DNA from 2 places in the Pseudarthrobacter kochi genome. Region 2 is predicted to be linked to the other one. Evidence: predicted binding sites of a transcription regulator. Region 2 holds the regulator's gene; the other holds the start of a gene.
The links. Region 2 encodes LexA, which represses DNA repair genes until DNA is damaged. Its sites were predicted from a motif close to TCGAACANNTGTTCGA; they were not measured.
Positions count from the first base shown of each region.

Region 1 (14,971 bases), on a different contig from region 2:
AGGCGATGACTTCACGAAAGAAAAAACCAACCGCAACGGTCTCGCCAACGAGTGCAAAGACTGCGCCCGCGGCTATTACGAGCAAAACAAGGACAGGTACCGGCTGCGGCGCTACGTCTCCCGAGCAGCGCCGGGAGGCATCGTCATTGAGTTCACGCCGGCCCAGAAGGCGGCACGCTTCTCGCTTTGGGGCAGACGCTGCTGGATGTGCGGAATCGAAGGCGCCACACAGGAGGACCACGTCAAGCCCATAGTCAAAGGAGGTTCCCACTGTTTGTCCAACCTGAGACCCATCTGTCGTTCCTGTAACTCATCAAAGGGCGGCCGCTGGCCTCTGGCCCCGGACAAGCTCCGCGCAAAATTCCGTCACCCCAACCCACGGACCGGAAAGGACCAGGAGATTCCTCGCAAGCCTCGCGTCGAATGGACCTGCCCCCAGTGCAACTCCACATTGATGATCAGGGCTCACCAGGCAGATTCCATAAAACACTGCTCCAAGAAGTGCAGCACTGAATCCCGCCGGACACGCTACGTGGTCAAGAAGTGCCTCAACCCGCTGTGTCGAAAACGCTTTGAGGTCCCCGATCGCAAAGGGCCGAGCGAACGGAAATTCTGTTCTATCGAGTGTGCCTGGATTGCTCGGGACCGGCCGGCCCACTGGGGCGGCATAGCCGACGGCCAGCTCCGGCTGTTCTAGCCGCCGAGTCTCGGTGAATGAGGTTAGTCCGTCCCGAATCAAGGTGCATGCTGCGGTGCCTGGCGGGAAGGTGCTGCCCCAGAGGTTCTGCTGGTACTGGCCGTGCTCTTTTCGCGGTTGCTTTGGGGTTCGCTGGTGCTGGTCGGCGTTGATCTTGCCATCGGACAGGCCAGCCCCCGGCGATATATTCATGGTGGCGTTGAACGTAGCGATTGCCTGGCGAAAAGCCGGCACCATGTGCCGGCTCTTTCTGTTTACCTCGGAAAAAAGACATCTCACGGTGCAGCTTCGATGCTGCAGGGACTCTGCGGGAGTTCCCCGCGGCGGAAGTGCAGCCGCCACGGTAGCAGCGGCAGGCCGGCCGACGGCTGGCGGGCCTGCCCCGCACCGGTCTACGAGTCCTGCCGGAACAGTGCCGTGAAAACGGGCCCGGTAAGAGGTCGTCGAGGCCGCCAGGGCTGTCAGTGACAGCACGAAGTTCATCAGCGATTCCATGAGGTCCCCGTTGCCTCCCCTCCCCCCAAGAGGCCAGGGAAGTCAGGTAGAACCCTGCCGCGCAGTTCAGAGCTGGGGGCCGCCGCCACTGGTTCGCTTGGCCCGGTCATTCTTGTCCGGGGTTTCCGGCACGATGCGCTGCAGGAGCGCGTCGTGCGCCTTTTGCAGTGTCTCTGCTCTGGCCTCGGCCGCGGCCAGCCTGGCAGCTGCGCCGGCTGCGATGTTGCTGGCCTGCTGTTCGGCTGTACGTGCCTGCTCCAGCTGCGCCTTCATCGCCGCGGCCTCGGATTCCAGCGCGGTGATCCGGGCAGTGAGCTCGGTGACGGCCGCGTCCTTCTCGGCACCTACTTTGTCCAGATCAGCGACGAGTTCGGAGATCTCCAGCGCCAGGTCCTTCTTCTCCTGCGCCCAGACCGCTTCGGCGGCGGCGTGCCGCTCATTGGCCAGGGCGGACGCTTCGGCCCAGCAGGCCCCGGCCAGGCGAGCGGCCTGTTCCAGCACTGCCGCCGGCGTCGCGGCAACCTGCCCGCCCGCGGCCTGCTTCTCCTCGACCCACTCCTTCAGGTAGCGGGTGGCATCGGCGTTGCTCACACCCGCCGCTGCCCGCACCGTCGAAACGGTAGGCCGCCGCTCAGCACTGATCTGCTCCGCAGCAGCAAACACGCGGTCTTTCACACTCAACGCCACGGCGACAACCTTATAAGTAGTAGGAGTAGTAGTAACAAAACTACTACTCCTACTACTACTTGGCAATACCGCCGGTCGAAATGCCTCCTCGGCTCGTCGTTTCCGCGGCCTCCGGGAACCGGCGGCCCGGCCGGACGCCGGGACCGCGCGCCGGGGGCCCGCGTTCGCCGCGCCCGCCCTGCCGGGGAGGGTCGTGGCAGGATGGAGCCACTATGGACAGGCGGTTGCGGCGCGCTCCGGACGCGGAATGGGTGTTGATGTACCGGCTCGGGCTGAGCCGGAAACGCATCGCTGAGCTGGTTCGCGTTCATCCCGCCGTCGTCGGCTATCACTTGGTCATCGCCCGCCGCCGGGATCTGGAGCTTGAGGCCGAACACGAGGCCGCTGCCGGCGCCAGAACCGGCCCCTCCCCCAGGAGCCTTGCCCGGATGGAGGAGGTCATCGCCTGGATTACGACCGAAAGCCGGCTCCCCCGTGGCCACTCGGAGAACAGGGGTGAACGCTCGATGGCCCGGTGGCTCTCTGAGCGCCGGCGCGAAGCAGCCGAAGGCACCCTTGACCCGGCCTACAGCCATGGTCTTGCCCGGGTTCCGGCATGGGCCGGGAACCACAGGGCATCTGCGGACGAAGCCAGGTGGCACGACCGGCTTGCCGAGCTCGTGGATTTCCGGCAGGAAGGCAACGACTGGCCTCGCCACCACGACTATGACTCAGAGCGGGAACACACTCTCGGAGTCTGGATCCACGCCCAGCGGTACAAATGGCGCCGAGGCGACCTCGATCCCGTGAAGGTCAAGCTCCTGGACGACGCCGTTCCGGGATGGCAGACGGGGAGGACCCGGGGCCGGCCTCCCCGGCGGTGACCGGGACATCGCGCCTCCCGCCGCCGGCCAGCGGTCATGACGTCACTGCTGCTAGTAGACTCAGAGCGGCTCTCCAGTCCCCTCAGCTTGGAGAGCCGGGAGCCTCCGCGTTTGAGTCCTGGACTCGCGCGGAGGCTTTTCTCATCCACCAGCAGAAGAAGCTCGGGCTGCTAGCAGTTGGCGCTCAAACCGGACGCGACCTCGGAGAGAGGGCATCGATGACCGGGCCGTGGCCCCTTAGGCGGCCGGTACTGCGCCGCGGACTCCCGCGCGCGTGCGGCCGGGAAGCGGCGCGACGCTTTCAGGGGCCGGGTGCGGAGTCGGTTGAGGAAGTCAGGCCGGGGCTTCCATCACGGCGAGCGGCAGTTCGCGGTGGATAAGGTAATCGCACGCTGCCGGGCCGGTCATTCTCAGACCCGGGCACCGTCGTCCACGGTGTTCAGTGCGGACTTTAGCTGCGCGTAGACCGGCGCTGAACTGCTTGCCACCCACGGGTACAACGCCATCGAGCCCGCACCAGCTCAGGTACAGGCCATACAGTTCCTCGACGCTGAGACCGTCCCCGTCCGGATCTGCGGCGACGCATTCAGTAAGGAAATCTTCCAGTGGTGTCTTCGTCATCGTGGCCTCCTGCATCCTGGCGGCGTGGCCACGCAAATGAAACAGCAACAGCATGAATGTGAAGCATGACCGGCCCAGAAACGGACGTAAAACACTAAGAATCTAGGAGCACCGATTTCCCCTGTCAACAGGATCTTCCGGAGTGAACCCGGTAGGCGCCATTGGCTGCCTCTGTATGTCCGAGGCAGGGGCCGCGGAGGCCGTCCACAAGCCGAAACAAAGGAACAGCGAGGGCCCGCCAGGTTGTGCCCACTGGGGTCAAGCGGAGCCCTCCGCACAGCTCAGGGCTGTCCCCATTGGCGTACAACCCGTCCCGCCAGCGGCCCGGTCCGGAACCCGATAGTTCCTTTGTCGGCCCGCCCCAGTACACTTGAAATGAATCGAACATATATTCGAATAAAGGTGTGTTGTGGGCGTTGCTGTTGGTCCCCGCGTGATAGATGCGGGCGCATCGTTGTTGTCGGTGCTGATCTCTCCGGTCGCTGTGGCGGCCGGATACCCCTCGCCCGCGCAGGACTACTTTGATGGCCGGATCGACCTGAACGAGCACCTGATTAAGGACATCACCAGTACCTATGTCGTGCGGGTGTCCGGGGACTCGATGGAGGGCGCCGGGATCAGCGACGGCGACGAACTGATCGTCAACCGTGCCCTGGAACCGGTGGACGGGTCCGTGGTCGTTGCGGTCCTGGATGGGGAGCTGACCATTAAACGGCTGCGGATCACCGGAACCGGGGTGGTGCTGCAGGCGGAGAACCCGTCCTACCCGGACATCCGGGTGCCGTCGTTGTCGGACCTGGTCGTGTGGGGCGTCGCAACCCGATGCCTTCATTACGTCTAGGGCCGGTCGTGTCCAAGCCGGCGGTGATGCGGCATCTGCCGCAGATCGCGCATGTAGATGTGAACTGCTTCTATGCCTCGGCCGAGCGGGCGTTCGACCCGTCTCTGGAGGGCCGGCCCGTCATCGTGCTGTCCAACAACGATGGCTGCGCCGTCACCCGCTCCCCGGAGGCCAAGGCCCTTGGTATCGCCATGGGTGAGCCGTGGTTCAAACTCGCCCCGCGGGCCAAGGAATGGGGACTCGTGGCCCTCTCGAGCAACTACGAGCTCTACGGCGACATCAGCGCCCGCGTGATGGAACTCCTCGGCCGGTACTCGGCCTGGCTGGAGGTCTACAGCATCGACGAGGCGTTCCTCGGCGTCAAAGGCACCCCGGAGGAACTCCTGGCCCTGGGCCGGACCATGAAGAATACGGTGAAAAGGAATGTCGGGGTGCCGGTCTGTGTGGGCATCGCGCCCACGAAGACCCTGGCAAAACTGGCGAACAAATGGGCCAAAAACAACCCAGCCTTCGACGGGGTCTGCCACTGGGACTCCGTGCCCGCCTCCGACAGGGAATCGCTGATGCGCCGCCTGTCCGTGATCGAGATCTGGGGCGTCGCCACCCGGCTGACCAAACGCCTCAACGCCTTAGGTGTCCATTCGATCTTTGATCTGTCCCGGGCCGACCCGGTGATGATCCGGGACCGTTTCTCCGTGGTCATGATGCGCACCGTCCTGGAACTCCAGGGAACCCCCTGCATCCCGATGGAGGAAGAACGCATCGGCCGGGACCAGCTCATCTTCTCCCGCTCCTTCGCGACCCCCATCACTACCGCGGCCGGGATCCGGCAGGTCATGAGCGTCTACGGCCAGCAGGCCTCGGCACGGCTGGCCAAACACGGGCTCCAGGCCAAGGTCCTCACCGCATTCGCCGGCACCTCACACTTCAACCCGAAAGACACCTCCTACCCCTCGGTGTGCGTGCCGTTGCCGATGCCGACCGCGGACCCGGTGATCCTGACCAGGGCCGCCCACGCGCTACTGCCCCGCATCTGCGAGGGCATACGGTACGCCCGTGCCGGAATCATGGTCACCGACCTGCGACCCAGCGGCAACCAGGCGCCCCTGTCCCTGTTCGAGAACCCGCACGAGGAACGCCACGTCGGAACCCTCCTCGAAGACATCACCCGCCGGTACGGGCGCGGATCCATCGGCCTGGGTCATGGAGGCATCCGCGGCGGACCGGACTGGACCATGAAACGGGACATGCTCTCCCCCCGCTACACCACCCACTGGGACGAACTCCCCCTCGTCAAAGCCGCCTAAACACCCGCCCGACAGCATGACGAAAGACTGCACCACATGACCACCATCATCGAAGCCCCCACCCGGACCAACGATCTTCAGGTCCGGACGGACCCGGCAGGCAAGCCCCTCGCCATCCGCCACGACGGACGGATCTGGCTTGTCGATCCCGACACGGAATCCCAGCACTGGTTCGGACGAGACGCCTGGTGGGACACCCGCCGCACAGCAGCCGTCGGCAGCGGCGACCTCGTCAGCATCGAATACTGGCAAGTTCAGGTCCGCTCCGGCACCCATTCCGCCCTACGGACCGCCACGCTCCGCCGGAACCCGCTCTCCACGCACTGGCTCCTGGACAACATCAGCGACGCCGACGAAACAACCGAAGAAGAGTGAACGGCCAACCCATCACCGATCAGACGTGGGCAGGAATCCGGACGGAATTCACGCTCCCGACCCTGCAGCAGGTACGCCGCCGGCTCTCCGAGCTCATGGAAGACCCCGAACCCGTGATGCGCCAGCTCGTCCGCGTCTTCATCGACGACGGCACCTTCTGCCCGGGCTTCCAGTTCCTCCCCGGCGGACAGCTCCGCCCCACCGTCGTTGTGCTCTTTCAACGTGCGATGGAGCTGGACATACCGCACAACTACTTCACGCTCTGGATGGTCACCCCTTCCAGAGCCCTTGCCGGATCCCGCCCCGTCGACCGGCTGAAAGGCGACCCCGCTCCCCTGTTCCTCGCGCTGGAATCCTACCGCTGGCGCTAGCACCGGCTCTTGACCGCACCGGCGGCGTGGGTAGCGTTGGCCCATGGGACTCATCTACGACAACCCGGACCTGGCTGCCCTGACACTGACGCGGCTCGCCGCCGAAGAATCCGAAGGCCCCGGCGCCCTGGAGTGGCGCATGCTGGAATATCTCGGCGACCTGGAACAGCGCAACGGCACCGCATTCCTGGAGCTGGTGGCCATCACCCTCGCCCGGGTCCATTTCAAATCCCTGGACGAGCTGGCCCGGGCCACCGGCGACGATTCGGCAGCATTGCTGGACGCCGCCGAGGTAGAGGCGCTGGAGGACCCGTAGGGTCAGCCAAGCAGCTTAAATTTCATGCGACAGAAGCCGAGTCCCCAGCGTCAACTATGCGGCCAATCTTCTTGGCGACTGCAGCCGGCCTGTGGGGCGATGTCAGCGTTCCGAATCGCGGAGTGACGTGCACGACTTCAAATGCGCCTCCGCCTGTCCACGATGTCTGAGAGGTAATCCCGCCGCGGTCTGTTCCGTCGACGACCGCTTGAAGTCGTGGGAGCGTGAAATCTAGTACCGTCTGCGTGATGCGTTCGACAGCAATCCAACGCCTGTGCATCTTGTGTGCGGTTGCCGCCGTGGTGCCTGACCCCGCGAAGAGGTCCACGACAAGCTCACCCGGCTTCGTAGCTATGTGGATGATGCGTTCCAGCAGTTCCTCCGGTTTTGGAGTGTCGAAGACTTCAACTTCAGGGAAGAGTTCAAGGAGGTGTCGCTTGGCGTCATCGTTGGTGCCTACGTCGGCGGAACCCCAAACCGTGAAGGGAACCAGTCCTCTCAACTGGTGGGCGAACAGTTTCAGACGGGGCGAGCCGTTACCATTCTTGGGAAACCAGATCCTGTCATCCGCCAATAAGCTTTCGAAGGTTGGTTCTGTGGCGTACCAGCTGCGACCCCGCGGAGGACGCAAAACCGTTCCTCCGGGCGTCACAATGTCGTACTGCTGCGCTTTCCGGAATCCAGGTGCTGTAAACGGTGCGTCGGTCCAGGGTCCACGGGGATCGTGGTCGCGATTCAACAGGTTGGTTTCGTCCTTCACCAGAAGGTTGCGGGACGTTTTCCACGCCCGAGGCCCACTGGGCGCGTAAACCAGAATGGTGTCGTGATTTGAGGAGAAAGCCGCGCGGCTATCTCGGGTCGTCTTCTTCTGCCAGACAATCGATGTGACGAAGGCCTTCTCACCGAAGACCTCATCCATGATCATGCGGGCCCTGTGGACTTCGGAGTCATCAAGGTGGACCCAGATACTGGCATCCTCCGTCAGATGCGGCTTTACGGCGGCAAGTCTGTCACGAAGCATTGAGAGCCACATCGGGCGCTGCATGGTGTCGTTGTACTGGCGAAAATTGACCTGTGTGTTGAACGGTGGATCGATATAGACAAGACGGACCCCGCCCTCCAGAGCATCCGTGTTCATCGCCAGTCCTTCGATGGCATCAAGGCCATCGCCGATTACTAGAATGTTTGACCGGCGGTCTAAGTTAGTGGAGGTCAGCGGGGTGAGCTTTGGTGAGTTCTTGAGGAGTTCATCGGTTGGCTGAAGCCACTCGTACCCGGTGAGGCCTGAGGCCCTCAGCGTGAGCTCTTTGTTTGGCCACACCAGCTCTACAAAGTCACTCATGCTCTTCACCTCGGGTCTAGGGTCAGCGACCCAATGTCGGAGGCCACCTGTTCAATACAATTCACAATGATCTCACGAGCCAGCTGCCAAAGTTGGCAGGTCTAGCCGCGGAGGCCCACAATTTTCGACACGTTGATGCCCACGACGAACGTCACGATCTCGTCGGCAGAAACCGAAGCTCGTGCCAGCAAGCCCTTCCTTAAGTGGGCTGGCGGGAAGAGCCGTCTGCTACCTAAAATCCTTCCGTATGTGCCGGATAGCTTCGTCAATTACCACGAGCCGTTCTTGGGCGGCGGTGCCATGTTCTTCGCAGTCCAGGGCAGGATTCAGGGCCGCGCCCACCTCACCGATCTCAACGAAGAACTCATCAACGCGTGGATCGCCGTCCGTTCACATCAAGACGAACTGCGTCCACTCCTCGCCTGGTACAAAGAGCGCGACTCAAAGGACTTCTACTACGAGGTGCGAGCCGCAACCACAGAAGGCCTCGTGGCCCGCGCAGCGCGTTTCATCTATCTGAACCAGACATCCTGGAATGGGCTGTGGCGTACAAACTCCAAGACGGGCGCCATGAACGTTCCATGGGGCGATCGACCCTTCCGCGGCCTGACCGATGAAGCGCTTCTTGGTCTGCAGAACACGCTCTCCGTCGCCGACGCGTACTTTGGAGACTTCCGCGAAGCATGCTTACGTGCGGAGCCAGGGGACTTCGTCTATCTCGATCCTCCCTATCTGCCCGTATGGTCGAACTCGGACGAGAAAGAACCGACCTCAAAGTTCAACAAATACACCTCCAAGGTCTTCGGCCTGCCAGACCTGCAGGAACTGGCTGATATCTGCACGGTCCTAACTGCTCGGGGTGTTCGATGGGTCATGTCCAACCGTGACAACGAACAGGTCCGGGACCTTTTTCCGGATGCAGATATCATCGGGTTCACAACGCACCGCTCGATAGCCGCGCAAAGCAAGAGGGCCGTGGAAGCTCGACGTTCCCCCGAGACCATCATTATCGGAAAGTAGGATCCCTCTTGGCCGCACAACCCGTAGAAGCAGTCTGGATCTGGTACTTCGGAAAAACCGCTCAGAAAGCCACCTACGGCCGGTTCGACGGAGACACCAGCTACACAAAGGACTACTTACAGGTATCCGGATTGTGCCGAGACCTTATGGCAGACCTCCTACCGCCGAATGATGGGGGTGAACGTACCAACCTGACTTTCAAATGGCCTGGCGGCCAAGCTGAAGGGTTTGTCAAGCACTCAGTGGACAGGCACCACCTCACCTGGCGCACGGTTCTGGGAGCGCCAGCTCCTTGGAGGCTCAGCGTGACACCGACCCCTAGCGGTCCGGGCACGATTCCTGGCAACCCTGAGGGGGCCACGGCCAACGAGGCTGACAGCCACCTCGAGGCGTTCGAGGAGCTTGGGGTTAAGGCGTACCTTATGGCAATAAAGCTCCACGGAGAGACCAACGTCCTCCATATCCGCGCATACATTCAAGACCCGACACCAGAGTTGAAGTTTGCTGACACAGCAGCACTGCCCCAGGCCATTCAGGCAGTCGTAGCGAAGGCAATTCCTACTCGGTCTTGCGCGTCAATCTTGCTCGAAGGTGGAGGGGCAGCACTAACCCCTGACGTTGCCGAAGTCCTGCAGAAATTCGAAGATAACCCGAATTTGCTTTTCGTTGGTCCGCCAGGCACCGGCAAGACCGTGCTGTTGGAGCGACTCACCAAGTACATCGAGAACCCGGGCACTGGGATTCTCTTCGATCCCAGCAAGAACCACGACGCGTGGTCCGAAGAATCGGCATCCCTCGCTCCTGGAAAAACGCGCACAGTGGTCCTGCACCCCAGCTACTCCTATGACAACCTCGTCCTCGGTCTAATGCCCGAGCCGGCCGCCAATGGTGGGGTTGCAATCAAGGTGGCCACTGGGCCACTCGTGAATCTCGCTCACTATGCGTCAGCGGGCGAGAATGCCGCGATCCTGATACTTGACGAGTTCAATCGCGGCAATGCCGCCGCGATACTCGGCGATACTCTCGCACTGCTCGACAAGGACAAGCGCGGGACAGCATTCGTCGACCTTCCGTACGGCGACTTGAAGGTTGACGTGCCCGGCGAGTTTGCGGCCGACGGAGTTACCACCGTCAACTCTCGATTTACATTGCCACCAAACCTATGGATTGCCGCCGCGATGAACAGCAGCGACCGCTCTGTTGCCCCATTGGACGCCGCTCTTCGTCGCCGCTTCTCCATCGTCGAGATGCCGCCCGATTACGAGGCACTGAGCCAGCACGTAAGTGCCGATGCTGAGGCCGACCTCACTCTTCCCTGGGAACTATGGACGTCCGGTGCCGTCAGTCATCTGGCCGTCGTGCTCCTGAGAGCTATGAACGATCGCATTGATGCTGTCTTGGGCCAGGACTTCCGTCTGGGCCAGAGCAATTTTTGGCATGTTTCGGGTGACTCGGCTACTGAACGGCTGCATTCGCTCGCCGTGGCATGGGACCGCAGGGTCACCCAAACCCTCCGCCTCGCTCTCCAGGACAACGACGATCTTCTGGGTGCTCTCCTCATCGCCGGTACGTCCGACAAAGCTGTCAAGAATAACGGAACGCAGGCGGCATGGTGGAAGGCGTCCGATTCTTCGCTGGGAACCTACGGAAGTCCGCGGCTCCACTTCAATGAACTGGCAGCGCTGGAGACGGGAGAGCTACATACTGAGCTTCTGCGCCTCGCCGCTCTGTGATGGAAGACCGCGTCAGATTCCGGGAACACATACCGGGAGACGCAACCACCGAGACGGCAAAGGCCATCGAAGAGGCAGTCGGACGCTTGAAGATCGAGCTGGCCCCGACTCTCAAACAGTTCGCACGACCAAATAATCAGATCGAGCTTCGTAACCTGGTCGGCTCCGTCCGGCTGGGGAGCGGAGCTGTCCTTGAAGTCGAACCCAAAGTGGGATCCGAGGTCAATTGGACCGAAGCAGTCGTCCAGTTACTCACAGACAGCACGCGCATATCGGTAACCGGATCACAACGCTCGAAACTCGGGCCTCGTCGAAATGACCTCTCCACAGCCGTCGCCTTCGAATATGCTCGCCGTCTGGAGCGCGCGGTAGCCCAAGAAGGCCCCATTCAAGTCTATGAACACCACAGGCTGACTTCCCGTCGCTTGAACGGACATCTCAACGTCGGGAAGTGGGTAAGGAGCGCTCTGCTCGATCCGACAATCTTTCCCATCGAGCGGGACGACTTGACCGTCGCAAATGACTTCACCCGTGGCCTATCCATCGTCGCCGGTAACTTCCGGCGAACCGTAAGCGATGCCAGCCTCTTTTCGCGCCTGCGACTTCTGGAAACGTCCGTGATCCCCGGCCACCCCGCGCCAACCTACGTTAATCCGGCCGTAGCCAACCGAAATTTGCCATCTCAATGGGCAAAGTACAAGCCAGCCTGGGACATTGCCGCCGCCGTCCTGAAGAACCGCTCAATCGTGGGAGACCCCGGTCGTTCCATAGGTCTAGAAGTCGCGGTCGAACCCTGGCCACTGCTCGAGACGCTTCTAGGACGTGTCCTGAGCGCTGTGGCGCGGACACCTGGGATGCAAATTGACGTCGGGACGAAGGGAAAGCACCCATTACTCTCAAATGCCGGAGCAACTGCCACCAATGTCATTCCCGATGGCGTCCTTAGCCAACGAAGTAAGATCGTGGCCACTTTTGAGGCAAAATACACACTCCCCGGGGAAACACCCCGCGACAAACATGTATATCAAGCCCTCGCCACGGCCGCTGCCCTTCATTCGCCCCTCTCGATCATCGTGTATCCGGGCGACGAGCCTATAAAGAGATACGAAGTTACCGGGTTTAACAGCGCACCTGCCCACCTGGTTACAGTCGGGTTGAAGATGTACAGCTACAACCGTGGGGACGGCGACGAGCAGCGGGCTGCGATCATCCGGCAGATCCTTGCATCAGTTCCAGGTCCTTGACATGGCCGCCGAATTCGCTGCTGTCTGGCCCATAGAGGTTCGACCCACGTTTCGGTTTCGCGGGCGAATCTGCGATAGTCCGTTATGCTGGACCTCGCTGCCTACACAACTTTGCTAGTCCGGAGTCTGTGGCTGACAGTACGTGGAAGAAGTTGCGCGCGAGTGGCGGAACGGCAGACGCGCTGGCTTCAGGTGCCAGTGTCCGAAAGGGCGTGGGGGTTCAAATCCCCCCTCGCGCACGCAAAGTAGTGAGTCGAGGCTCATTTTGATACACCCCGGTCTTCGGACCGGGGTTTATTTCTTTGGTCGATTCCGAAAGATGTCTTTGGTCTGGGGCGGATTATTCGGAACCGGGGGCTTCCGGCACGACGCATTGCAATAGCGCCTCGTGTGCTTCTGCAGGGTGTCTGCCCGCGCCTCGGCCGCGACCACCCTGGACGTTGCATCGGCTGCGGTGCTGCTGGCCCGCTGTTCGGCTGTTCGTGTCTGCTCCAGCGGCACCGAGAAAATAGCCGCGACGTCGTGAGACCTCACCGTGGGGCCGAGCGAGACTACGCCCGACTATGTCCGGCAACACGACACTGTTTGGAGCCCGCCGGCGAACAGTCGATGCTGTGGCATCCTCAAAACATGAACGCGCCGGACCACACCCCCAAAATCCTCGACCTGAAGGCTTGGGAGACACTTCGAGACTCCCACGCCGCGTACATGGCAGGCACATCGCGATCATACGACGAGGTCCTCACCGAGGTCGCAGACCGAATTCGCGCGACGGCCAGCATCGGCAAGGCCGACATCGGAGCCTTGCTGTTCTGGAAGCGCCTCCGCGGGGATACTCCCTGGGTTCGCGAACTGATGATCAAGCCCGAAGAGGAAGTCAGGGTGATAACGGAGAAGGCCGTCTCTGCTGTCACCGATGTGTCACTACCGGTACCTGCGGCGGCTTCTGCCGGCCGGGCGGCGCTCTCACCGCTTCCCGGCTTCAAAACGGGAGATGCACTGGCTTCAGCCCTTCTGCTAGCCGCAGCTCCCGAACGAATGGCGGTATACGACGAGCGGGCCCAAACCGGGCTGGAGACTCTCGGCCTCTCTCTCTCGCCTGCGCGCGGAAGGTACGGACGATACATGGAACTGGTCGAAGACCTGCGGTCAACGGCAGGCCAACACGGACACACTTGGTCTGCGAGGGATGTCGATATCGCACTCTTCTGGCTCGGCGGTCCGAATTCACAGTCCTGATGCAGTCGGGGTCAGCATGAAGGCGACCGAAGCTTTGCCGAGCCATTCGGCGTTTGCCATGTGGCCAGGATATTGGCAGGGGTGCCCATAGAATCGGGGAGGCCTTCCTGGCTGAAAGTGGACTCGGTTATCTGAACCAAGAAGGACAGAACGTATGGCCATCGGCAAGCAGGTCCGGTTGTTCTTGGTTGATGGCACCCCCGGGGGAATGCTCACTGCCGAAATCATGAACTGGACAGGACACATCGTCGCCGCCAGCAGGTCGGACTTGGCCGAACTTCTCCGTCGGGAGGAAGCCCAACGCACTGGCATTTACTTCCTTTTAGGAGATGGCGTCGAGGACCTGGACGAAGCACTCATCTACATCGGGGAAGGCGACAACGTTGGTGAGCGTCTGAAAATGCACCACCGATCAGAGGACAGGGGCGGCAAGGATTTCTGGAATAGGGCCATCGTTCTCACGAGTAAAGACGCAAACCTCACCAAAGCGCATGCCAGATATTTGGAAAGCCGATTCATCGCCATTGCTACTGCCGCAGGCAGGGCAAATGTCACCAATGGAACGGCACCCCAGCCACTTCCACTGCCGGAGGCGGACAGGTCGGACATGGAGTACTTCATCGACCAGGCCAAGATCATCCTCCCCGTCCTCGGCGTCGATGCTCTACGAAGCCTTCCTGCACCGGCCGATCCTTCTGCTCACGGCCAAAACTTGTCCACTTCGCCCATATTCGAAATGTCGGTCGCTAATGTCGGGATTACTGCGCAGGCGCAGGAGGTTGACGGCGAGTTTGCCGTCCTGGCAGGATCCACGGCGAGAACTGCTTGGATAGGAACTAATCATTCCTACGAAAACCTCCATGAGAAACTCATTTCAGCTGGCGTTCTCGTTGTCGATGGCGCAACGGCCCGCTTCACGAAGCCCCACATATTCAAGAGCCCTAGCGCTGCAGCTGCCGTCGTTTCTGGTAGAACAACAAACGGGCGCATCAGCTGGCGGGTACCGGCGACTGGATTGACGTACGGCCAATGGCAAGAACAAGGGATTCCTCCGACAAATTAGCTTAGCCAGGGCCTCCTCCGGGTACGGAAATCCTGATGCTATGCCCAGGCCCGCGCCTCTGCCGCCAAGACCGCGCGCGCGGAACGCAGCTGCTGCAGGGGCGCCGGCACATGGGTTAAATTGAGCGGGGGCCCCCACCGGCGGAGGACGCGTTTTTCGACTTCTGCAAGCGTGAGGTCCAGTCCTGCCGGCTTCGGCCACACCGCGATCGTCAGATGCTTTTGCATCCAGTCGGTCAGCCGGTCGTCTGCGTCACGCTCGAGTCCGTAATTGGCAAAGTGACCCGGTTTCGATTTATTGCGGGGCACTCCGCTTAGTTCGAGCGGCTCCCGGAGGAGCGCCGCAAATGAGCGGCGGACCGTCGATGAACCGGTCGTAGATCTTTCTCCCCGCTCAATTGCGAAGTGGGTTTTCAGATCTCGTGTTACGAGATCGTCTTCAGACTTTCCCACATATAGCGGTATCTCGGGGTCACGTTCATCTAGCCCGAGCATCCGCCAGATTGCAGATTCCGTGTGCACCGCATACAGACCGGGCGCATTGGGTATGTGGTCCGCGGCATCCGGGATCGTATGGCCGGGGCCGGCAAGAGCGCGCATGGCTTCGACTGCAGGGTCCATTTCGCTGGGGTTCATGCCAGCACCTTACGCGTTGAAAGCCCACCCAACTTCACCGCGCAGCACCTCAGGCCTGGAACTGCATCGGACCCTAACTGGCCCTCAAGACGCTCCCTGCGAAACCCCGTCTCGCCCTGACG
Region 1 covers NZ_JBVAYV010000031.1:2,696-17,666, forward strand. The annotation lists gene ACZY0Y_RS14460 (HNH endonuclease) at 1-697, shown strand, start outside; gene ACZY0Y_RS14465 (DNA-binding protein) at 1,259-1,879, opposite strand; gene ACZY0Y_RS14470 (helicase associated domain-containing protein) at 2,092-2,742, shown strand; gene ACZY0Y_RS14475 (hypothetical protein) at 3,076-3,363, opposite strand; gene ACZY0Y_RS14480 (LexA family protein) at 3,773-4,204, shown strand; gene ACZY0Y_RS14485 (Y-family DNA polymerase) at 4,231-5,511, shown strand; gene ACZY0Y_RS14490 (hypothetical protein) at 5,548-5,886, shown strand; gene ACZY0Y_RS14495 (hypothetical protein) at 5,883-6,257, shown strand; gene ACZY0Y_RS14500 (hypothetical protein) at 6,301-6,573, shown strand; gene ACZY0Y_RS14505 (site-specific DNA-methyltransferase) at 6,596-7,915, opposite strand; gene ACZY0Y_RS14510 (DNA adenine methylase) at 8,051-8,935, shown strand; gene ACZY0Y_RS14515 (McrB family protein) at 9,241-10,668, shown strand; gene ACZY0Y_RS14520 (5-methylcytosine restriction system specificity protein McrC) at 10,668-11,912, shown strand; tRNA gene ACZY0Y_RS14525 (tRNA-Leu) at 12,069-12,151, shown strand; gene ACZY0Y_RS14530 (hypothetical protein) at 12,543-13,151, shown strand; gene ACZY0Y_RS14535 (GIY-YIG nuclease family protein) at 13,306-14,214, shown strand; gene ACZY0Y_RS14540 (GIY-YIG nuclease family protein) at 14,253-14,849, opposite strand.
Region 1: ACZY0Y_RS14480 (LexA family protein) is a predicted target of LexA. The motif match lies at 3,744-3,759, and genes of this name have one in related genera.

Region 2 (14,971 bases):
CGACGCACGCAAGGTGCCGGAAATCATCGTCCTGAACAAGGCCGACGCCGCCGACCCCTTCGTGATCGAACGGCTCAAGCAGCGCGAACCGCGCCACGTTGTGGTCTCGGCACGCACGGGCGAAGGCATCCCGGAACTGCTCAAGGCCATCAGCGAAGGCATCCCGCGGCCCAGCGTGAAGCTGGAACTGATGATCCCGTACAACCGCGGCGACCTGCTCAGCAAGCTGCACGAGACCGACGCCGAGATCGTCAGCCTCGACCACGAGGAAGCGGGCACCCGCGCCGTCGTGATGGTGCGCGAAGGATTCGCCGCTGAACTGGATTCGTTCATCAGCAATGACTGAGGCAGCGGTGACCGGGGCGGACACAGACACGGGCGATCCGGCGGGGGAGGACCCGGCAACTCAGGGCCCGGCACCAGTGGACCCCGCCGGGACGGACGCCGGGGAGACTGCATCCGCCGGAAAGCGTTCAGCCAGGACAGGCGGCCCGGCCGGCGAGGAGTTCGTCATCGAACTCCTCGACCGTGCCGTGTCGGGCATGGGTGGCCAGAGCCGCGACGGCCAGCACGAAATGGCCCGGCAGGTGGCGCACGCGATTGACAGCGGCGACCATCTGCTGGTCCAGGCCGGAACCGGCACCGGCAAGTCCCTGGCGTACCTGATTCCGCTCATCGCCCATTCGCTCGTGAGCGACAAGCCCACCCTGGTCTCCACCGCCACCCTGGCCCTGCAGACCCAGATTGTCGGCCGCGACCTGCCCCGGCTGCTGAAGACCATCACCCCGGCGCTCGAACGGCCCGTTAAGATCGCCCTCGTCAAGGGCCGTTCCAACTACGTGTGCCGCCACAAACTCGACGGCGGTTTCCCCTCGGAAGAACCCTCGGAAGGGCAGCTGTTCTCGCTCGGCGAGGATACCTCCGTGCCGCATTTCGCCGCGGCGATGGGCGGACCCTCGTCCCAGCTCGGCAAGGAAGTCGTCCGGCTGCGCGAATGGGCCGAGGACACCGTGACGGGGGACCGCGACGAACTCCTGCCCGGGGTGACAGACCGCGCCTGGCGGCAGGTCTCGGTCACCTCGATGGAGTGCCTTGGCGCGCAGAAATGCCCGCTCGCTGCCGAATGCTTCAGCGAACTGGCCCGCCGGAACGCCGCGGACGCCGACGTCGTGGTCACCAACCACGCCATGCTGGCCGTCAGCGCCTTCGAGGGCCTTGCCGTGCTGCCCGAATACGACGTTGTGGTGGTCGATGAAGCCCACGAACTCCAGGACCGGGTGACCGGTGCCGTCTCCGGCCAGCTCTCCGTCGCGATGGTGCACGCCGCCGCGTCCGGGGCACGGAAGCACACCGGCATCACCGTTGATGCCCTGAACAACGCCGCGTCCAACCTCGAACTCGCCATCGAAGGGGTCCCCAGCGGACTCATGCCCAACGGCCTCAACAGCGAACAGCTGGACTGCGTGGACCAGTTGCGGGACGCCTGCCGCGCGGCGCTCTCCGACTCCAAAGGGGACAGCGCCAACACGGCCGACGGCGGCCGGCAGCTCGCGCGGTCCCGCCTCATGGTGATCCTGGAGCTGTGCGAACGGCTGCTGGCGGCGCGGGAAAACCGCGAAGTGGTCTGGTTTTCCAGGAACAGCACCTTCGACCCACAGCAGGGCTACTCCCAGCCCGACGAGTCCGCGCCCGCCCTGATCAACGTCGCCCCCCTCAGCGTCGCGGGACGGCTCCGTGAGGGCCTGTTCGCGGACCACACCGTCATCCTGACCTCGGCCACCCTGGCGATCGGGTCAGCCTTCGAACCTGCTGCCGGCGGTCTCGGCCTGGTCGGACCCGGCGCCCCCAGCTGGACCGGGGTCGACGTCGGCTCGCCTTTCGAATACCCGAAACAGGGCATCCTCTACGTTGCGAAGCACCTGCCCAAACCCGGCCGCGGCACCTCTCCGGAAGCCCTCGACGAGCTCGAGAAGCTGATCCGGGCCTCCGGCGGCGGGGCCCTGTGCCTGTTCTCCTCCCGGCGCGCGGCGGAGGACGCCGCTGAGGCCATGCGGCCGCGACTGGACATGAGCATCCTGTGCCAGGGGGATTCGACCATGACGGCGCTCGTGAAGCAGTTCGCCGACGAACCGGACACCTGCCTCTTTGGCACCATGTCCCTATGGCAGGGTGTCGACGTGCCCGGGGCCTCCTGCCGCCTCGTCGTGATCGACCGGATTCCGTTCCCGCGGCCCGATGATCCCCTGATGACGGCGCGGTCCCGCGCGGTGGCCCAGGCCGGGGGTAACGGCTTTATGAGCGTTTCCGCGACCCACGCCGCCATCCGCCTGGCCCAGGGCGCCGGCCGGCTGATCCGCACAACGACGGACAGGGGAGTGGTGGCCGTGCTGGACTCCCGGCTGTCCACCGAACGCTACGGCGGATTCCTCCGCGCTGCCCTGCCGCCCTTCTGGCCCACCACCGACCCCGCCATCGCCCTCGCGGCCCTGGAACGGCTCGCGAAAGAATCCGGCCAGCCAGCCAGCTGACTACGGACGGGGGCGGGGCCGGGACGCGCGGGCCGCTGCTAGTGCTGCGGTGCTGGTGCCGACCGGTCCTAGAGGGAGCGAAGCACCGAGACGACTTTGCCCATGATCACGGCGTGATCGCCGAGGATGGGCTCGTACTGGGTGTTCTGCGGCAGCAGCCAGGTGTGGCCGTCGCGCTGGCGGAACGTCTTGACTGTTGCCTCGTCGTCCAGCAATGCGGCGACAATGTCGCCGTTGACGGCGTCGCCCTGCTGGCGCACAACCACCCAGTCGCCGTCGCAGATGGCCGCATCGATCATGGAATCTCCCGCGACCTTGAGCATAAAGAGTTCCCCGTGGCCCACCAGCTGGCGGGGCAGGGGCATGACGTCCTCCACGACCTGGTCGGCCAGGATCGGTCCGCCGGCGGCGATGCGGCCCACCAGCGGCACCATGGCGGTGTCGGTGGCGCTGGCCAGCTCGGACACGGACAATCCGCCCACTGTGCGCAGCCCGCCGGACTTCGCGGCCCCGGAAATCTTTGGGGTTCCCTCATCGAGGGTCAACGGCATCAGCACTTCCATGGCCCGGGGGCGTTTGGGATCGCGCCGCAGGTAGCCAAGTTTTTCCAGCTGTGAGAGCTGGTGGGTGACGCTGGACAGGCTGGCCAGTCCCACGGTGTCGCCGATCTCGCGCATGGACGGCGGATAGCCGTTGTCGGTGACCGAGCGCTGGATGGTTTCCAGGATCTTCTTTTGCCGGACGGTGAGGCTCTTGGGGGGCCGGGCTGCCTGCGGGGTTCGCTGGGTGGCCCTGCCGCCAGTGGCTTGTGCTGCCATGTTCGCCAACGCCTTTCCGTTCCGCCCGGCCGCCGTGGCTGCGGATGCCGGGAACTTCCGGCCTGAAATGTCAGACCCTGCTGATCAACTGCAGAAGTGGTTGTTCTTTGACTCAAACGTAGGCCAGCCACACCGCTTTTTCAAACATTTGTTCTAGCGAGTCTCGACAATGTTCGTCAATAAGTGCTAAAACAGAACAAGCAAGGTTCGAATATGTGTTCTAGTCATTCTCTGTTTGAGGCTGGGGCACTGCTCGGGCACAGCGCGACGTTCGGTTCTTTGTTCGAAGGTTAGACCGGTTGGCGGCAAGCAGGTGGAGTACGCCGGGCGGCACAGTATGGTCCAGGAGGGCTCAGTTCATGTCAGCATCAAGCGCGTTTCACGACACTTTCGGCCGCGACGCATTCGGCAACTACGGCCGGCCCGACGGCGGTGCATCCGTCGGCGGGTATGCGCCGGCCAACCAGGACAGCTCCATCAGCCGGGACAGCTCCATCAGCCGGGACAGTTCCATTCGCCGGCACAATCCCGCAGCGCCCGCACTGCGGGTGCGGCAGGCGCCGCTCAAGCTCACCCGGCGGGGACGCTTCGTCTTCATCGGCGTGCCGCTGATCCTGCTGGCCGCCCTCATCCTGTCCTTCAGCGGCTTCCTTAACGCGCCCGCCAAAGCGGCGGAATCCGCCTCCGAGCTGTCACTGACCCCCACGGTCACCGTGACAGTGCAGCCGGGCGAGTCACTCTGGGCCATCGCCGAAGCCGTGGCGCCGGAGCGCGATCCCCGCGATGTCGTGACCGATATCATCCAGCTGAACAACCTCGACGCCGCCCGCGTCGTGCCGGGCCAGGCCCTCTTCATCCCGTCCAAGTAGCGCGTTCGACCCCGTCAGCCGGGCCCTGCGGGGCGTCACAGTTTCGGGGCCCGCGGCGATCTCACTTAAACTAGTGAGGTGACTGACCAGTTAGAGCGCCTGAACCGACTTCCCCTCCGGACCAATCTGCGCGGCCTGACGCCCTACGGCGCGCCGCAGCTGGAGGTCCCCATCCTGCTCAACGTCAACGAGAACACCCATGGTGTCCCGGCCGATGTTCGGGCTGCCATCTCCGAGGCCGTCACGATCGCCGCCGCAGGCCTGAACCGGTATCCGGACCGCGAATTCACCGAGCTGCGCGAAGCCCTGGCGGAGTACCTGGGTCACGGACTGGGCGCCGACAACATCTGGGCCGCGAACGGCTCCAACGAGGTACTCCAGCAGATCCTCCAGGCCTTCGGCGGCCCGGGCCGCACCGCCCTTGGGTTCCCTCCCACCTACTCCATGTACCCGCTGCTGGCCGCCGGCACGGACACCGGGTACATCGTGGGCGTCCGCGCCGACGACTACGGACTGAGCGCCGAGTCGGCCGCCCGCCAGGTCCGCGAACTCCAGCCCAACATCGTCTTCCTGTGCTCCCCGAACAACCCCACCGGCACGGGCCTGGGGCTCGACGTCGTGGAGGCCGTGTACGAGGCCGGCGAAGCCAGCCAGACCATCGTGATCGTCGACGAGGCCTACCACGAGTTCGCCCACGACGGCACGCCCAGCGCCCTCACGCTCCTGCCCGGCCGGGAACGGCTGATCATCTCGCGCACCATGAGCAAGGCCTTCGCCCTTGCCGGTGCCCGTGTCGGCTACATGGCGGCTGCGCCGGAGGTCACTGACGCTCTGCGCCTGGTCCGGCTCCCATACCACCTTTCGGCCATCACCCAGGCGGCAGCCCTGGCCGCCCTGCACCACCGGGTCGCGCTGATGGCAGACGTCGAGGACATCAAGCGCCAGCGGGACAGGATTGTGTCCGAGCTGCAGCGGATGGGCCTCAAGCCGGCTGCTTCCGATTCGAACTACGTCTTCTTCGGCGGCCTCGACAACCCGCACGAGATCTGGCAGGGGCTGCTCGACGCCGGTGTGCTCATCCGGGACGTTGGCATTGCCGGGCACCTGCGGGTCACGGCCGGGACTGAGACGGAAACCACAGCCTTCCTCGAAGCCCTCGAGCGGATCCTGGCCGGCCGCGCAGTGCAGCCCGCCTAGACTTAACACCGGACATCCACACTGCCCTGTTCGCCGGGCACCGTCGTCATCCAACCGTCGTCATCCAAAGGACACGCACATGAGCAACACCGGATCAACCGCTGCCGAGGGCCGGACCGCACGCATGGAACGGACCACCAGCGAATCCTCCGTGCTGGTCGAGATCAACCTGGACGGCACCGGCGTCTCGGACATCAGCACTTCGGTCCCGTTCTACGACCACATGCTGACGGCGCTGAGCAAGCACTCCCTGATCGATATGACGGTCAAGGCCACCGGCGACACGCACATTGACGTCCACCACACGGTCGAGGACGTTGCCATTACCTTCGGCGAGGTCCTGCGCACTGCGCTCGGGAACAAGGCCGGGATCCGCCGGTTCGGCGAAGCCACGGTCCCCCTCGACGAGGCCCTCGCGCACGCCGTCGTCGACGTCTCCGGACGCCCGTACCTCGTGCACGGCGGCGAGCCCGCCGGCCAGGAGTACCACCTGATCGGCGGACACTTCACCGGGTCCCTGACCCGCCACGTCTTCGAGGCCATCACCCTGCACGCCGGAATCTGCCTGCACATGAACGTCACCGCCGGCCGGGATCCGCACCACATCGTCGAGGCCCAGTTCAAAGCCTTCGCGCGTGCCCTGCGCGCAGCCGTCGAGCCGGATCCCCGTGTCAAGGGCATCCCGTCGACCAAGGGTGCCCTGTGACCGGCAAGGTGCTGCAGGGCGGCGCCATCATCAACCCGGACGCCGGGAGGAAGCCCGCCTCGCCCGAGGGCAAGCCCACCGTCACAGTCCTGGACTACGGCTCCGGCAACGTCCGTTCCGCCGTCCGCGCCCTCGAACGCGCCGGCGCCGAGGTCATCCTCAGCTCCGGGCCCGAGGACGTGCTCAACGCCGACGGCCTCGTGGTCCCCGGCGTCGGTGCGTTCGAAACGGTGATGCGGGAACTCAAGGCCGTCGACGCCGTCCGCATGATCGGACGGCGCGTCGCCGGCGGCCGGCCCGTGCTGGCCATCTGCGTTGGCCTCCAGGTCCTCTTCGAAGCCGGCGTCGAGCACGGCACCGAAGCCGAAGGCATGGGGGAGTGGCCCGGCAAGGTCGAACTCCTCCCCGCCGACGTCGTGCCGCACATGGGCTGGAACACCGTGTCCGTTCCGGAGGGCTCCAGGCTCTTCGCCGGTGTCGAAAACGAGCGCTTCTACTTCGTGCACTCCTACGGCGTCCAGAAGTGGGACTTCGACGTGATCCAGCCCCGGATGGCAGCGCCGCTCGTCACCTGGTCCGAGCACGGCGCCCCGTTCATCGCGGCCGTGGAAAACGGCCCCCTGTGCGCCACCCAGTTCCACCCCGAAAAATCCGGCGACGCCGGTGCGCGCCTGTTGCGCAACTGGGTCGAGGGCCTGCGGGTTCGTTCCGGGACCGCCGAAGCCGCGGCCACGGAAGCCGGGACCGCCTAGATGTGGTCCATAGTGCTGATGGGGCTCGCCGGCCTGCTGGTCGGCGGCGCGCTGTCCTTCCGCCAGCAGAAGAGCCCGCGCTGGGTCCAGGCCGTGTTCTACGTCCTGGCCGCGATGGCGCTGCTCGCCGCGTACCTCCTGACGCTGCCGGCCTCCTGACGCCCCGCAGCACCCCGACCACTAGCCGCCCCTGAAGAGCCGAGGATCCCCGATGACCACCGAAACCCCGCTGCCCGTGCTGGAGCTGCTGCCCGCCGTCGACGTCGTCAACGGCCAGGCCGTGCGCCTTGTCCAGGGCGAGGCCGGCAGCGAAACAAGCTATGGCACTCCGCTGGAAGCCGCGCTCAACTGGCAGCAGCAGGGCGCGGAATGGGTCCACCTCGTGGACCTCGACGCAGCCTTCGGACGCGGCTCCAACGCCGGGCTGCTCCGCGAAGTGGTCGGCCGGCTCGACATCAAGGTGGAGCTCTCCGGCGGCCTGCGCGACGACGAGTCGCTCGAGAAAGCCCTCGACCTGGGCGTCGCCCGTGTGAACCTGGGCACTGCGGCGCTGGAAAACCCGGAGTGGACTGCCCGGGTGATCGAGCGCTTCGGCGACAAGATCGCCGTCGGGCTGGATGTCCGCGGCACCACTCTGGCCGGCCGCGGCTGGACCAAGGAGGGCGGTGACCTCTGGGACGTCCTCGGACGCCTCGAAGAGGCCGGCTGCTCGCGCTACGTCGTCACCGACGTCACCAAGGACGGCACCCTCCAGGGACCCAACGTCGAACTGCTGCGCCAGATGGTGGAGAAGACCGGCAAACCCGTCGTCGCCTCCGGCGGGATCTCCAGCCTGGATGACCTCAAAGTCCTGCGCTCCCTCGTGCCCCTCGGCGTAGAAGGCGCGATCGTCGGCAAGGCCCTCTACAACGGCAACTTCACGCTGCCTGAGGCCCTCGACGTCGCCGGCCGCCGCTAGGTAAGACCACAGCATGGAACACCGTCCCGCGGGCGAGCGCGCAGCTGACCTTCCCGCCCTGCCCCGCCCGTTGCCCGGGCACATCGCGGCGGCCCTCGCCGGCGCCGGCGGGGCGGCGGACTCGGCAGGCCAGCCCTGGGCGGGCCGCAGCCTGTCCGGCGACGACGCCAGGATCCACAATTTCGAGGACGACGACGGCGCCGCAGACCCCGGTTACCTCGCGGCACTTGCTGCCCTCGCCGCCGGCGATGGCGACGAGGCGACGGTGGTGGCAGCACTGGCCACGGCACGGGTATTCGTGCCGATCCTCGCCACTCTCGCCGAAGAAGCCGAAGGCGCCAACGGCCTGCATGCCGACAAGCAGGCCGACATGGCCCTCGTGACGCTCAAGGCCCCCGACGGCCGGACAGCGCTGCCCGTGTTCACCTCCGCCGCTTCGCTCAAGGCCTGGCACCCGGAGGCCCGCCCCGTGGCCGTTTATGCTGCCCGCGCGGCACTCTCCGCGGTCGCTGAGGGCGCAGAATTGCTGGTGCTCGACCCGGGCTCCGCGGTCACGTTCGTGGTGCGCCGGCCCGCGGTGTGGGCCCTCGCGCAGCAGCGGGTCTGGGCTCCGTCGTACGCTGATCCGGAGCTCGCCCGGAGCCTCGGCGAGGCCGCGGTTGGCTTTCCCGCGGTCCGCCGTGTTGAAATTCATCCAGGCGGTGGAGTTGCCGCACTGGCCGCCGACGGAACGCAGCTTCCGGGCGGCGGCTCCGGCCCGGAACTCCGGGTGCTGCTCTACCTTGACGACGGGCTCGACGCCGCCGGCGTGCAGTCCATCGTGTCCGGTCTCAACAGCGCCTGGGCACGGAATGAAGTTTTTGCTGAGCGGGTTGACTCCATCGAGGTCAAATTGCAGCGCGCAGCACAGTAGCTGGCGGCCAGCGGGGAGACCCTGGTGCTGCCGGGGGCAGTACCAGAAGGGAGTAGTTTCGTGAACTTCGCGCTTTACCGGGAGCTGCTGGCCGTTCGGCCGATCCGGCGGCTCCTGCTGGTCGGGATGGTTGCCCGCATACCGCACTCCGCGGCCGGGGTCCTGCTGACCCTGCATATCGTCCTGACCCTCGGCCAGGGCTACGCGGCGGCCGGGGCCGCGGCCGCCGTGATGACCATCGGGATTGCCGTCGGCGCCCCGTGGCGCGGCCGGCGCGTCGACACCGTGGGCCTGCGCCGGGCCCTCATTCCCTCCGTCATTTCCGAGACCATCATCTGGTCGATCGTGCCGCATGTGTCCTACGAGCTGCTGCTGCCGCTGGTGTTCGTCGGCGGCCTGCTGACCCTGCCGATCTTCAGTGTGGTGCGCCAGTCCCTCGGCGTCCTCGCCACGGGGGACCAGCGCCGCACGGCCTTTGCGTTGGACGCCATCTCCACCGAACTGGTCTTTATGATTGGTCCCGCCGCGGGTGCCCTGGTCGCGACCGCCGGGTTCTCGGTCCTCGGGCTGACCATCGTTGGCATCGCCACCTCGGTGTCCGGGCTCTTCCTGATGTGGTTCAACCCGCCGACCCGCAGTGCGGAGTCCGGGGCCACGTCCGATTCATTGTCCGGCGCCGTCTTCGATTCCAGCCAGCAGGAGGCCGCCGAGGCAGCCGTCGTCGCCGCTGCCCCGGCCCACCTGCAGGAGGCCGCCGCCGAGTTCGCCACGCTGGCCGCCGCCGGGGACCGGCGCCAGGAGCGGTCCGGGCTGCGGCACAAGGTCATCCACAACTTCGCCTGGTTCACCACCGCCGTGGCCGCGGTCTTCGCCGTCGCGGCCGGGGCCGGGATGGTCCTCAGCGGCACCGACGTCGGAATCGTGGCCGCCCTCGAGACCGGCGGGCACCAGGCCGAAATCGGGCTGGTGTTCCTGTTCTGGTGCGCGGCCTCTGTGGTCGGCGGCGTGATCTACGGTGCCATGCACCGGCCCATCTCACCGATCCTGCTGCTGCTGGGCATGTCAGCGCTGACCATCCCGATGGCCTTCGCGCAGGACACCTGGACCCTCAGCCTGCTCTCGCTCCTGCCGGGCCTGCTGTGCGCGCCCGTGCTGTCGGCAGCGTCGGAAAAGGTCGCCGAACTGGTCGACGAGCGCCGCCGCGTTGGAGCTGGCCTGCTGGTTGTGCCTAGTTCACCGGGCCGGTGTATTTCTCGCCCGGGCCCTTGCCCGGCGCATCCGGAATGATGGACTCCTCGCGGAAGGCCAGCTGCAGGGAACGCAGTCCGTCGCGCAACGGTCCGGCGTGCTGGGAACCGATCTCGGGCGCCGCGGCGGTCACCAGCCCGGCCAGGGCCGTGATCAGCTTGCGGGCCTCGTCAAGGTCCTTGAGCTCTTCGGCGTTCTCCTCGGCGGCGAGGCCGAGTTTTACGGCGGCGGCGCTCATGAGGTGCACGGCGGCGGTGGTGATGACCTCGATCGCGGGCACCTCGGAGATGTCGCGGATCTGCTGTGAGACGTCGGCCTGGACGCCGGCGGGCTCGTAAACGTGTGAATTACTATCTGCTGTGCTCATGCTGGTAAGCTTGTCACAGACCGACTGATTGTCGTTATTTCGTTTCAGTTCTACTGCAGTTCAACATCAACTGCGTTTCAGTACTACTGCAGCGGATGACGGCGGAACCCGTCCGCAACCGGCATGCCCGTCATCCAGGTGCGCCGGACGGGATTTCTTCTGTAGAATCGACTTTCAGTTTGCAAGCGGAGTTCTCTCCCACCCGCGTCAGCCGCTCTCCTTCGGGAAGCTTCGCAAGAAGCTAAGGTTGCCGGGTACCTGGTCGGGCATTCTTCCCGGGCGTCAGCCTGGTGGGATGTATGCAGCCTCATACGAGGCAGGCAGCTCCGATCTTCGAGGCCTTCGATTGCTCCGGCAATTGGGGGCCTTCTCTTTTTGCCGGTGGAATACCCCTCACGAACACAGGAGCTTTAACATTAGCGAGCCAAGAATCAATGAGCGTATCCGCGTCCCCGAGGTGCGGCTGGTCGGCCCTGCAGGCGAGCAAGTAGGCGTTGTCCGTATTGAGGATGCCCTGCGTTTGGCTGCCGAGTCCGATCTTGATCTCGTTGAAGTTGCACCGCAGGCCAAGCCTCCGGTGTGCAAGCTGATGGACTTCGGCAAGTACAAGTACGAAGCCGCGGTCAAGGCACGTGAAGCCCGGAAGAACCAGACCAACACGGTCCTGAAGGAAATCCGCTTCCGCCTGAAGATCGACACCCACGACTACGAAACGAAGCGCGGCCACGCGCTCCGCTTCCTCGGCGCCGGTGACAAGGTCAAGGCCATGATCCAGTTCCGCGGCCGTGAGCAGCAGCGCCCCGAGATGGGCATCCGCCTGCTCCAGCGCTTCGCGGACGACGTCGCCGAGGTTGGCGTTGTGGAGTCCAGCCCGCGGATCGATGGCCGCAACATGGTCATGGTGGTCGGACCCCTGAAGAACAAGGCAGAAGCCAAGGCAGAGGCCCGCCGCGCAACGCAGCGTGCAGAAGCCAAAGCCGAAAACGAAGCCAAGGCTTCGGGTGACTTCCGGGTGGACACGTCCGGTCCTGAAGCGCCCCTGACGCAGTCGCTCGCCGACCTGCTGCCGGAGGGCTACCAGGTCCGGACTGAGGCACCCGAGCCTGAGGCCGCTGCAGCGGAGGCTCCGGCCGCCGAGGCCAAGGCCGAGGAAGCCCCGGCAGCGAAGGCTCCCGTCCAGGAAGCGCCGAAGCAGGAGGCCCCCAAGGCCGCCCCGAAGCGCGAAGCTCCGAAGACTGAAGCTCCGAAGACTGAGGCTCCGAAGGCCGCTGCCAAGCCGGCAGTAGCCAAGGCGCCCGCAGCGCCCAAGGCCGCCGCCAAGGTTCCGGAAGCCGCCACGGCTGAAAAGGCGGCTCCGGCGGCAGCACCGAAGCCGGTTGCTGCACCGAAGCCGGTCCCGCGTCCCGCGGCGCCGAAGCCTGCTGCGCGGCCGGCTGCCCCGATGGCCGCCGCCAAGCCGGGCACCAAGAAGACCAACTAGTTCAGGGCTGCCGGACAGCAATGTCCGGCAGCAAGCAACCAGCACGCCGCCCGCAGGGGCGGCTGCACGAAAGACTGCAGACCCTGTCTGCGGATACGTAAGGAGATCGGTTCCCATGCCGAAGATGAAGACCCACAGTGGTGCTAAGAAGCGCTTCAAGCTGACCGGCAGCGGCAAGCTGCGCCGCCAGCAGGCCAACCGCCGCCACTACCTCGAGCACAAGTCCTCCAGGCTGACCCGTCGCCTTGCCGGCGACAAGATCGTCTTCAAGGGCGACGCCAAGGTCATCCGGAAGATGCTCGGCATCTAAGTTCCAAGTTCTCTGACTGTTGCCACCTGGCAGCGGTCAACTACCAAAAAGGCTTCTCAGGCCAGCCGGTTGTTCCGGCAGTAGATGCTTGGGATCAGATTTTCGAAGGAGTACGCACGTGGCACGTGTGAAGAGGGCGGTCAACGCCCACAAGAAGCGCCGGGTTATCCTTGAGCGCGCAAAGGGCTACCGTGGACAGCGTTCACGCCTGTACCGCAAGGCCAAAGAGCAGCTGCTGCACTCGTTTGTGTACAGCTACGGCGACCGCAAGAAGAAGAAGGGCGACTTCCGCCGCCTGTGGATCCAGCGCATCAACGCTGCATCCCGCGCCAACGGCCTGACCTACAACCGTCTGATCCAGGGCCTCAAGGCCGCTGAGGTCGAGGTTGACCGCCGTATGCTGGCCGAGCTTGCCGTCTCCGACGCCAACGCCTTCGCCGCGCTGGTCAAGATCGCCAAGGACGCCCTGCCCGCCGACACGTCCGCTCCGGCCGTCCAGGCTGAGGCTGCACCGGCCGCCAAGAAGCCTGCTGCGAAGAAGGCCCCGGCCAAGAAGCCTGCCGCCAAGAAGCCTGCCGCTGACAAGGCTGCTGAGTAGTACCCGAGGCAGTTGACGAACTGCGTCGTTCAAGAGCCGGCTGGAAAAGCCACTAAGGTTCTTGTATGAACGAAACCGGGCGCCCGCAAGACTTTCCACTTTCCAATCCTCGAGCTGATCGGGTGAGGAAGGTGGCACAGCTTGCCGGGCGCCCGGCCCGTTTAAAGCGCCGCGAGTTCCTGGCCGAGGGGCCGCAGGCGGTCCGGGAAGCCCTCGTCCTCCATCAGAAGAGGATCGCCGCGGGGCAGCCCGGCGTCGTCTATGAGGTCTACGCGAGCGAGTCCTGCCTGGACCGGCACCCGGACCTGGAGACGCTGGCGGAGGGCACCACCGCTTACCTCGCCACCGACGAAGTACTCGCCGCGATGGCGGACACGGTCACCCCGCAGGGCATTCTCGCGGTCTGCGGCTTCCTGGATGTCAGCCTCGAACAGGTGCTGGACGCCGGCCCGCGGCTGGTTGCCGTGTTGTGCGAGGTCCGCGACCCCGGCAACGCCGGCACCGTGCTGCGCGCCGCGGACGCGGCCGGCGCAGACGCCGTCGTCCTGACGGCGTCCAGCGTTGACATCTACAACCCCAAGGCTGTGCGGTCGACGGCGGGATCCCTTTTCCACCTGCCCGTGGTCCTCGGCGCCGGGATCGAGGAGACCGTGGCCCGCTGCAAGGAACGCGGCATCGGCGTGCTGGCCGCCGACGGCTACGGCCAGCTCAACCTGGACCGGCTGCAGGATCAGAACGCCGCCCGCCGGCTGGGCGCACCGGCCCAGGATGCCGGGTATGCGCTGGAGAACCCGACAGCGTGGCTGTTCGGCAACGAGGCCCAGGGCCTGTCCGAGGAGGAACTCGCGCTGGCCGACCACCGGGTGGCCGTTCCCGTGTACGGCGCTGCCGAAAGCCTCAACCTCGGTACCGCGGCGACCGTTTGCCTGTACGCCAGCGCCCGTTCGCAGCAGGGCGGCGGAACACCGCAAAGCTAGCCTCACGGGACCGCCCACCGGTATCTCCTTTGGGCAAAAAGTACGGCGGGGGTCCACCGAAAGGTGGGCCCCCGCCGTCGTACTTGTGCAGTTAAGTTGTCTAAGTTGTCTTGTTGCGTCCCGTGATTGCGCCGTAGATGCCGGCAACCGCCAGGCCGCCGACAATGGCCAGGATCCAGGAACCGAGATTCCAGAATTCCATCTTGCCGCCGCCGAACAGCAGGTCGCCGATCCACCCGCCGACAACTGCACCGACAACGCCGAGCACGAGGCTGGTGACCCAGCCGCCGCCGACCCTGCCAGGCATGATTGCCTTGACGATTGCACCTACTATGAGTCCGAGAATGATCCAGCCTAGAAAGCCCATTACTCCTCCTACATATTCGTCGGCATCCAAATGGTGGATCCCGATTATGGCTTCAAGCTAACATAGGCGGGTTTGCTTGTCAGCAGGATCACCCCCAATCGTTACCTGCCCTGTGACCTGCAGTGTTGCGTGCCAGCCGGGCGGTGCTTTGCAGTGCTGGCTGCGGTGCTGGGGCAGGGTGATAACGGGTACGGTATTCCATGTGGGCGCAGGCACCGGCCGGGGTCCACCACCCGGTCGAACCCCTAAGGAGAAGCTCTCTTGGCTGCACATGGCGGTACCAAGGCGATTGTTGCGGCGCTTGCTGCCAACCTGACCATCGCCGTCCTGAAATTCGTCGCGTACTTCCTGACGTTTTCCTCATCGATGCTGGCCGAAGCGATCCACTCGCTCGCGGACTCCGGCAACCAGCTCCTGCTTCTCGTGGGCGGCAAGCGTGCCAATCGGGCGGCAAGCCCGGAGCATCCCTTCGGCTACGGGCGCGAGCGTTACATCTACGCTTTCATCGTCGCGATCGTCCTGTTCAGTGTGGGTGGCCTCTTCGCCCTGTACGAAGCGTGGGGAAAGCTCCAGCACCCGCACGCCATCGAGGGTGCGTTCTGGTGGGTGCCGCTCGCCGTACTGGTCGGCGCCATCATCGCCGAGTCCTTCTCGTTCCGGACCGCGATCATCGAATCCAAGCACATCCGCGGCAAGCAGACCTGGGTCAAGTTCATCCGGAGCGCCAAGCAGCCCGAGCTCCCCGTCATCCTGCTCGAGGACTTCGGCGCCCTCGTGGGCCTGGTCTTTGCGCTCTTCGGTGTGAGCCTGACCCTCCTCACCGGGAACGGAATCTGGGATGCCCTGGGTACCGCGATGATCGGCTTCCTGCTGGTGGCCATCG
Region 2 covers NZ_JBVAYV010000003.1:41,728-56,698, reverse strand. The annotation lists gene hflX (GTPase HflX) at 1-346, shown strand, start outside; gene ACZY0Y_RS02420 (ATP-dependent DNA helicase) at 339-2,528, shown strand; gene lexA (transcriptional repressor LexA) at 2,597-3,346, opposite strand; gene ACZY0Y_RS02410 (LysM peptidoglycan-binding domain-containing protein) at 3,706-4,215, shown strand; gene ACZY0Y_RS02405 (histidinol-phosphate transaminase) at 4,294-5,412, shown strand; gene hisB (imidazoleglycerol-phosphate dehydratase HisB) at 5,492-6,118, shown strand; gene hisH (imidazole glycerol phosphate synthase subunit HisH) at 6,115-6,870, shown strand; gene ACZY0Y_RS02390 (CG2302 family histidine operon protein) at 6,871-7,029, shown strand; gene priA (bifunctional 1-(5-phosphoribosyl)-5-((5-phosphoribosylamino)methylideneamino)imidazole-4-carboxamide isomerase/phosphoribosylanthranilate isomerase PriA) at 7,082-7,828, shown strand; gene ACZY0Y_RS02380 (SseB family protein) at 7,842-8,741, shown strand; gene ACZY0Y_RS02375 (MFS transporter) at 8,802-10,028, shown strand; gene ACZY0Y_RS02370 (DUF1844 domain-containing protein) at 9,970-10,356, opposite strand; gene infC (translation initiation factor IF-3) at 10,814-11,836, shown strand; gene rpmI (50S ribosomal protein L35) at 11,952-12,146, shown strand; gene rplT (50S ribosomal protein L20) at 12,265-12,744, shown strand; gene ACZY0Y_RS02350 (TrmH family RNA methyltransferase) at 12,810-13,721, shown strand; gene ACZY0Y_RS02345 (GlsB/YeaQ/YmgE family stress response membrane protein) at 13,822-14,088, opposite strand; gene ACZY0Y_RS02340 (cation diffusion facilitator family transporter) at 14,350-14,971, shown strand, end outside.